3 regions of the Rhizobium etli CFN 42 genome follow, and region 1 is predicted to be linked to each of the others. Evidence: predicted binding sites of a transcription regulator. Region 1 holds the regulator's gene; each other region holds the start of a gene.

What was found. Region 1 encodes LexA, which represses DNA repair genes until DNA is damaged. Its sites were predicted from a motif close to TGTTCNNNNTGTGTTCNG; they were not measured.
Region 2: the regulator LexA is predicted to act here: its motif matches at 1,287-1,304, upstream of RHE_RS27215 (ImuA family protein).
Region 3: the regulator LexA is predicted to act here: its motif matches at 982-999, upstream of uvrA (excinuclease ABC subunit UvrA).

Annotation. Positions count from the first base shown of each region.
Region 1 covers NC_007761.1:2,010,964-2,013,231, reverse strand. The annotation lists gene RHE_RS09850 (VOC family protein) at 1-330, opposite strand, end outside; gene lexA (transcriptional repressor LexA) at 527-1,246, shown strand; gene RHE_RS09840 (ComEC/Rec2 family competence protein) at 1,227-2,268, opposite strand, start outside.
Region 2 covers NC_007766.1:157,548-159,815, reverse strand. The annotation lists gene RHE_RS27220 (Y-family DNA polymerase) at 1-561, opposite strand, end outside; gene RHE_RS27215 (ImuA family protein) at 482-1,243, opposite strand; gene RHE_RS34590 (hypothetical protein) at 1,416-1,676, shown strand; gene dinB (DNA polymerase IV) at 1,673-2,268, shown strand, end outside.
Region 3 covers NC_007761.1:2,207,720-2,209,987, forward strand. The annotation lists gene uvrA (excinuclease ABC subunit UvrA) at 1-859, opposite strand, end outside; gene RHE_RS10795 (single-stranded DNA-binding protein) at 1,144-1,659, shown strand; gene RHE_RS10800 (MarC family protein) at 1,742-2,268, opposite strand, start outside.

The sequences.
Region 1 (2,268 bases):
CCGATGATCCAGGCCGGCATCCTCGGTGAGAAAGGCCAGCGCCGAAAGTCCCTCCTCGCCGCAGCGGAAGCGGAAGGCGCGATTGCGGGCGATGAAGACGTTGCCCTGGCGGGCCGCTGCCTCGCTCTCCTCGACGCTCGCCACACCAAGCGGCTCGATATACGTCTTGTCTGCGAAGAAGACGCAGGCATTCTCCGTTCCGAAGGGATGACGCGCATCGGCGGCGACGGTGAAGCCGAGTTTGCCGAGCCTTTCGCGCGCCAGCTCGATATCGACGACCGGAAGTACCACGTGATCCAGCGGATGCGGCTTAGCGGAATGTGCGATCATGATATCCCTCCTGACACGCCAAGAGATGTGCGACAGCACTCCCCTCAATGCAAGACGTGTGTGCCAATCCGGCCAATGAAAATAAGAATCTCGACGAGTTGGCGCGAAGTTTTACGGAAATTTAGCTACTTGCGGAACACATATGGAACAGATAGTGTCTGTTCTGGATTTGTTTCAATCACGGGGTCTGACGTCGATGCTCACGCGCAAACAACAGGAGCTTCTCCTTTTCATCCATGAGCGCATGAAAGAATCCGGCGTTCCTCCTTCTTTCGACGAAATGAAGGACGCCCTGGATCTAGCCTCGAAATCCGGAATCCACCGGCTGATCACGGCGCTGGAGGAACGCGGCTTCATTCGCCGCCTACCGAACCGCGCCCGGGCGCTCGAGGTGATCAAGCTTCCGGAGGCCTATAATCCCAGCCTTCAACCGCGTCGCGGTTTTTCGCCGAGCGTCATCGAGGGCAGCCTTGGCAAGCCCCAGCCGGTCGCCGCCCCCGCTGCGCCAAAGCCGGTCGCCGACAATGGCAACTCCATCTCCGTGCCGGTCATGGGACGTATCGCCGCCGGCGTTCCGATCTCGGCGATCCAGAACAACACGCACGACATCGTCGTTCCCGCAGATATGCTTGGCTCCGGTGAGCACTATGCGCTGGAGGTCAAGGGCGATTCGATGATCGACGCAGGCATCTTCGACGGCGACACCGTGATCATCCGCAACGGCAGCACCGCCAGTCCCGGCGATATCGTCGTTGCCCTCGTCGATGACGAGGAAGCAACGCTGAAGCGTTTCCGCCGCAAGGGTGCCTCGATCGCGCTCGAGGCCGCCAATCCGGCCTACGAGACCCGCATTTTCGGGCCCGACCGCGTCAAGGTGCAGGGTAAGCTCGTCGGCCTCATCCGCCGCTATCACTGACGCTGGACGGGCCGGAATCGATGAAACGGTCGTTGCGCCAATCATAGGCGCGATGGCGCTTCCATGGTCGCGACAAAGCATCGAAGGCGGTGGTGACCTCCAGGCCACTGTCGGCGAAACGCAATTCGAGCGAACCGGTCCTGCGCAGCGTCTCGCCGGTAAACAGCGCCGCACCCGAGCGGCAGCTGGCGAAGCGCAGGCGCACCGACGTCACGACGATATCGCCGGCATCGCAGGCCGGGCCGAGATAGGCGGCATTCTCGATGACGGTGACGACGTGACCATTTGCAAGCCTCGCTGTGCACCAGGCTTTCTTTACGCAGGAAAAACGCTCCGCCTCACCCTCCGCTGCGGCCGTCCGGATGGCGATCCTCGCTTCGTTCTGCTGCTCGCGGGAAAGCCTGAGGCGCCTGTCTTTTTCCTCCGGGACTGCAGGACCATCCAACATTTTCGGCGGATGGTGCGTCGGCAGAACCAGCGCTCTCTGCCACTGGCTGAAGATGAAGTCCGATGGCCTTTCACGGTTGGAGGCGAGCGCGGCCGTGGCGACGACTGCGACGAGAGCGCCATCTTCCGAAATCACCAGATGGGGTGGCCGGGATGCCGGTAGAACCAAGACGGTAACCGTCGAGACGGCGATAAGGGCGGTCCCCACGTGGCGCAGGCGCGTCCGCAGTAGGCTCATCAGCAGGAAACCTGCCACGGCCACCGAGAAGTACCAGCCGGGCAAACGACCGATGTCGATATTCCCGCCCCAGCCGGATATCGTCTTTGCCACCGCGATCACCAGATCGAGGCCGAATCCGACCACCTTCCAGGGTAAGGTATCCAGGCCGAAAGGCATGAGCAGCATCGCTAACAGCCCGGCCGGCATGACTATGAAGGAGATGATCGGCATGGTTGCGAGGTTTGCGGGGAGCCCATAGGCCGTCAGCCGATGAAAATGCTCGATCGAAAACAGCGCCGTCGAAAAGCCCCCGATGAGCGAGGTCAGGAAAACGCCGCCGAAGAAACGCACGACG
Region 2 (2,268 bases), on a different replicon from region 1:
GATCTCGGCCGGCAACCGCAGCGAGGATAGCGGCAAACGATTGACCGCTTTGGCGGTGTCGCCGCGGGGGATGATGACCGTCTCGCGATCCTTAGACCGGGCGAGCGCATGCGCGGCACCCCAGGTGTCGGCGATCGCCGCGCGCGCCGCGAGACCCCGGGCACGGAAGCGGTTGACGAGACCGGAGAGCATCAGGTCCTCGCCGCCCTGCAGGTGATCGGCGCCTTCGGTATCCATGACGATGCCATCAGGGGGATCCATGGCGACAACGGGTGAATATTGCGACAAGGCCCAGAGCGTCAGCCGTTCAAGTGTCGCGCTGTCAGCCATCGGATCGGCATCGATCATCGTCAATCCCTGGACCAGCGCCTGCGCCTTGGCAGCCGGCATGCCGACGCGCAAGCCCCGTTTGTGCGCTGCCCCGTCGGCCGCCGCCACCCATCGCTTCGACCCGCTCCTGGCGATCACCACCAGCGGCGTGTCAGGAGATAGCGAAGGATCGGCGCGCCTGATCCGGTCGGTCGGCAGTGTCGGAAGAAAGACAGATACGACCCTTGCCATCACATGCTCCGATAATGAATTCTCCTCCCTCGCCTGCCCTGACCCGCATCAGTTCTGCCAGCCAGCGCGCGCGGCCGACGCCCGGCACGGGGAGCGGCTCGGACGGCAGCACCGAGATCCGCCAACGGGTTACAGCTGCCGTCGGCATGCCGAAATCGGAGGCTTCCGTCTGGCGCCGCCATCGGCGGATCACCAGGCCTAACGTGCCCGACTTTTCCGCCGCAAGCTGCAGCCGGCGCGAAGCCGTCATCGGCAGGCGCACCAGTTCGGCGACGACGGCGCCGAGGCCGCCATACCGCAACGCCTCTTCGAAGCTTGCGAGCACCGTCTCTTCCTTGTCGCATTCGACGAAGATGACGCGATCGGGGTGAAGTCCCACCTGGGCAAGTGCTGGAAAGAACAGATCGAAGCGGGTGAGGCACCAGACCACCTTGCCGGTGGTCCGGGCCGCGATGCCGCCGATGAAGAGCGCCGCGGCCGCGCCGTCGATCGCATCGTTCCCGCCGCCGGCGACTTCGTGCAGGGCACCAAAGGCCAGGCCACCTCCGGGCAGCTGCGCATCGATCTCGCCAACCCCAAACGGAAGCACACTGCGACGGCGCGAGCCCGCTCCTTCCAGGCTGGCGATTTTCTCGCGCAACTCGTCGAGAACGGCATTCGAAGTGGCGACTGATGTGGTCATGATCTCCTTACGGCAACCCGTCTTGACTTGCGAAAATGCGATATGTTCTTTATTTGTTCTCAAAGCAAAAACGAGTCAATGCGCGCCGGACGCGTTCAAGTTGAGCGGGGCGTGGACCTGACGGATTCCATAAACGGATTCAATTCGATGGCTAAATTGGGAATTTTTTCACATGGCCCGACCAGACCTGTCGAGTGATGTGAGACTGAAGGATTATCGTGAGCCGGTTATCGAATTCAGCTGTCGGCGATGTGACCGCCATGGCGCGATCGAGCGCAAGTTGTTGGTGAAAGCGTTTGGCGCCGATGTGAGCTTCGCGGTACTCCGCCGGCGGATGGCCATGGGCTGCGAGCGCATGCAAACGCCGGACAAATGCGGCGCGCGCTTCCCATGTCTGGGGGACACAGATGGTCCTGATGGAAGCCAGTCATGACAAATGATGAAGGTCTCGAGCGGCCGCGCAAGATCATCCATATAGATATGGATGCCTATTACGCGTCGGTTGAGCAGCGCGATAATCCGGAATTACGCGGCAAGCCGATTGCCGTCGGTGGATCAGCCGCCCGCGGCGTGGTGGCGGCGGCGAGCTATGAGGCGCGCAAATTCGGCGTGCACTCTGCGATGCCGTCGGTCACCGCGAAACGGAAGTGCCCCGACCTCATCTTCGTGCCACCGCGCTTCGATATCTACAAGGCGGTGTCGCAGCAGATCCGCGAAATCTTCGCCGAATACACGCCAATGATCGAGCCGTTGTCACTCGATGAGGCCTATCTCGATGTCACGCACAATCTCAAAGGCATGGAAATCGCCACCGAAATTGCGCTGGAGATCCGCGCTAGGATCAAAGCGATCACCGGCCTCAACGCCTCGGCCGGCATCTCCTACAACAAGTTCCTCGCCAAGATGGCGAGCGATCTCAACAAGCCCAACGGCCAAGCGGTCATTACGCCGCGCAATGGGCCGGCTTTCGTCGAGGCCCTTCCCGTCAAGAAATTCCATGGCGTCGGCCCGGCGACGGCGGAAAA
Region 3 (2,268 bases), 200 kb from region 1:
TGGGTTCGATTTCCGGAATGGTGAAGCCCGAAACCGGGCAGGCGAATTTCTCCGAAAACAGCACGCGCTCATGCGTCTCGTTCAGCGACTTGTTGGCCGAACCGCCGGCCGAGGTCTCCTCCGGCGGCAGCGGCTTATCGGCGAATTCGGCGATCGCCAGCCCATCTGCGAGCTTGAGGCAGGTTTCCAGGCTGTCGGCGAGACGCGCCGACACATCCGGGCGCACAACGATGCGGTCGACCACGACGTCGATGTCGTGCTTGTATTTCTTGTCGAGAACAGGGGCCTCGGCGATCTCGTAGAACTGACCGTCGACCTTTACGCGCTGGAAGCCCTTCTTCATCAGCTCCGCCAGTTCCTTCTTGTATTCGCCCTTGCGGCCGCGCACGAGCGGCGCCAGAATATAAAGACGGGTGCCTTCGCCGAAAGCGAGAATGCGGTCCACCATCTGGCTGACGGTCTGGCTCTCGATCGGCAGGCCGGTCGCCGGCGAATAGGGAACGCCGACGCGGGCAAAGAGCAGGCGCATATAGTCGTAGATTTCGGTGACGGTGCCGACCGTCGAGCGCGGGTTGCGCGAGGTGGTCTTCTGCTCGATCGAAATGGCCGGCGACAACCCGTCGATCTGGTCGACATCGGGCTTCTGCATCATTTCGAGGAACTGCCGGGCATAGGCCGACAGGCTTTCGACATAGCGCCGCTGGCCCTCGGCATAGATGGTGTCGAAGGCGAGCGAGGACTTGCCCGAGCCTGAAAGCCCGGTCATGACGATCAGCTTGTTGCGCGGCAGATCGAGATCGATGCTCTTCAAATTGTGCTCGCGCGCGCCGCGGATGGAGATCGTCTTCAGTTCGCTCATCGTCTCTGCTTTGGTTTTCTGGATAACAGCCCTTATTTAGTGATGCCGACGGGCGAGTCGAGGCTGAATATCCTGGATGACTCAAGGTTTTCGATTCTGTTGACAGGATCATACGGATAAACTAGAACAAATAAAGAACAAAATTCCTGATGGATGCATGCGGCTTTCGGATGGATAAACATGTGGATTAAATGCCGCCCATGCGCATCGGCGGTCCGTGATGGTTTAAGGTGCGCCGATCGATTGAAACGCCGCCGGGCAGGGCGGCAGGCAGGGTGAGAAGCATGGCTGGTAGCGTGAACAAGGTAATTCTGGTTGGAAACGTGGGTGCAGACCCCGAAATCCGCCGCACTCAGGATGGCCGGCCGATCGCCAACCTCCGCATCGCGACCTCGGAGACCTGGCGCGACCGCAATTCAGGCGAACGCCGCGAAAAGACCGAATGGCACAATGTCGTCGTCTTCAATGAAGGCTTGTGCAAGGTCGTCGAGCAATATGTGAAAAAGGGCGCCAAGCTCTATGTCGAAGGCCAGCTGCAGACCCGCAAGTGGCAGGACCAGCAAGGGCAGGACCGTTACTCCACGGAAGTGGTGCTGCAGGGCTTTAATTCGACCCTGACCATGCTCGACGGACGCGGCGACGGCGGCGGCGCAAGCTCCGGCTTCGGCGGCGGCCGCGGCAGTAGTGGTGGCGGCAACGATTACGGCGACGACTACGGCGCGCCGTCTTCGTCCTCATCGTCGAACCGCGGCGGCGGCGGCAACTTCTCGCGGGATCTCGACGACGATATCCCGTTCTGATCGGCCGCCTATCCGGCTTGAAGAAGATCCGAGAGCATGATGCCTTTGGCGGCGTCATGCTCTTCTTGTTTTCTCACGCTGTTCAGTGCGGCGTCGCGCTGATCAGATTGAGCGCCGCCTTCGCGCCGTCAACGACGAACTGCACGGCAAGGGCGGCGAGGATGACGCCAAGGAGCCGTGTCAGGATCGCCCGGCCGGTGACGCCGAGGAAGCGGTCGAGCCTTTCGGCAATCAGCAGCATGAGGAAGGTCAGCAGCAGATTGGCGGCGATGACGGCGATCAGCTGGGCTTTTCCGACGGAGGTCGGCAGCGTGCCGGCAAGCAGGATCGTCGCCGAGATCGCACCCGGGCCGGCGATCAGCGGCAGGGCGAGAGGAAAGACGGCGATATTCTCGATATGATCCCTGGTGACGGCAGCCTCGGACGCCTTCTCCTTGCGCTCCTGGCGCCGCTCGAAGACCATCTCGAAGGCGATCCAGAAGAGCAGCAGGCCGCCGGCAATGCGGAAGGCGCCGATCGAAATGCCGAGCACGCCGAGCACGCCGGCCCCGAACAGGGCGAAGACGGCGAGGATGATGAAGGCGATGGTCGAGCCGCGCAGGGCCACTT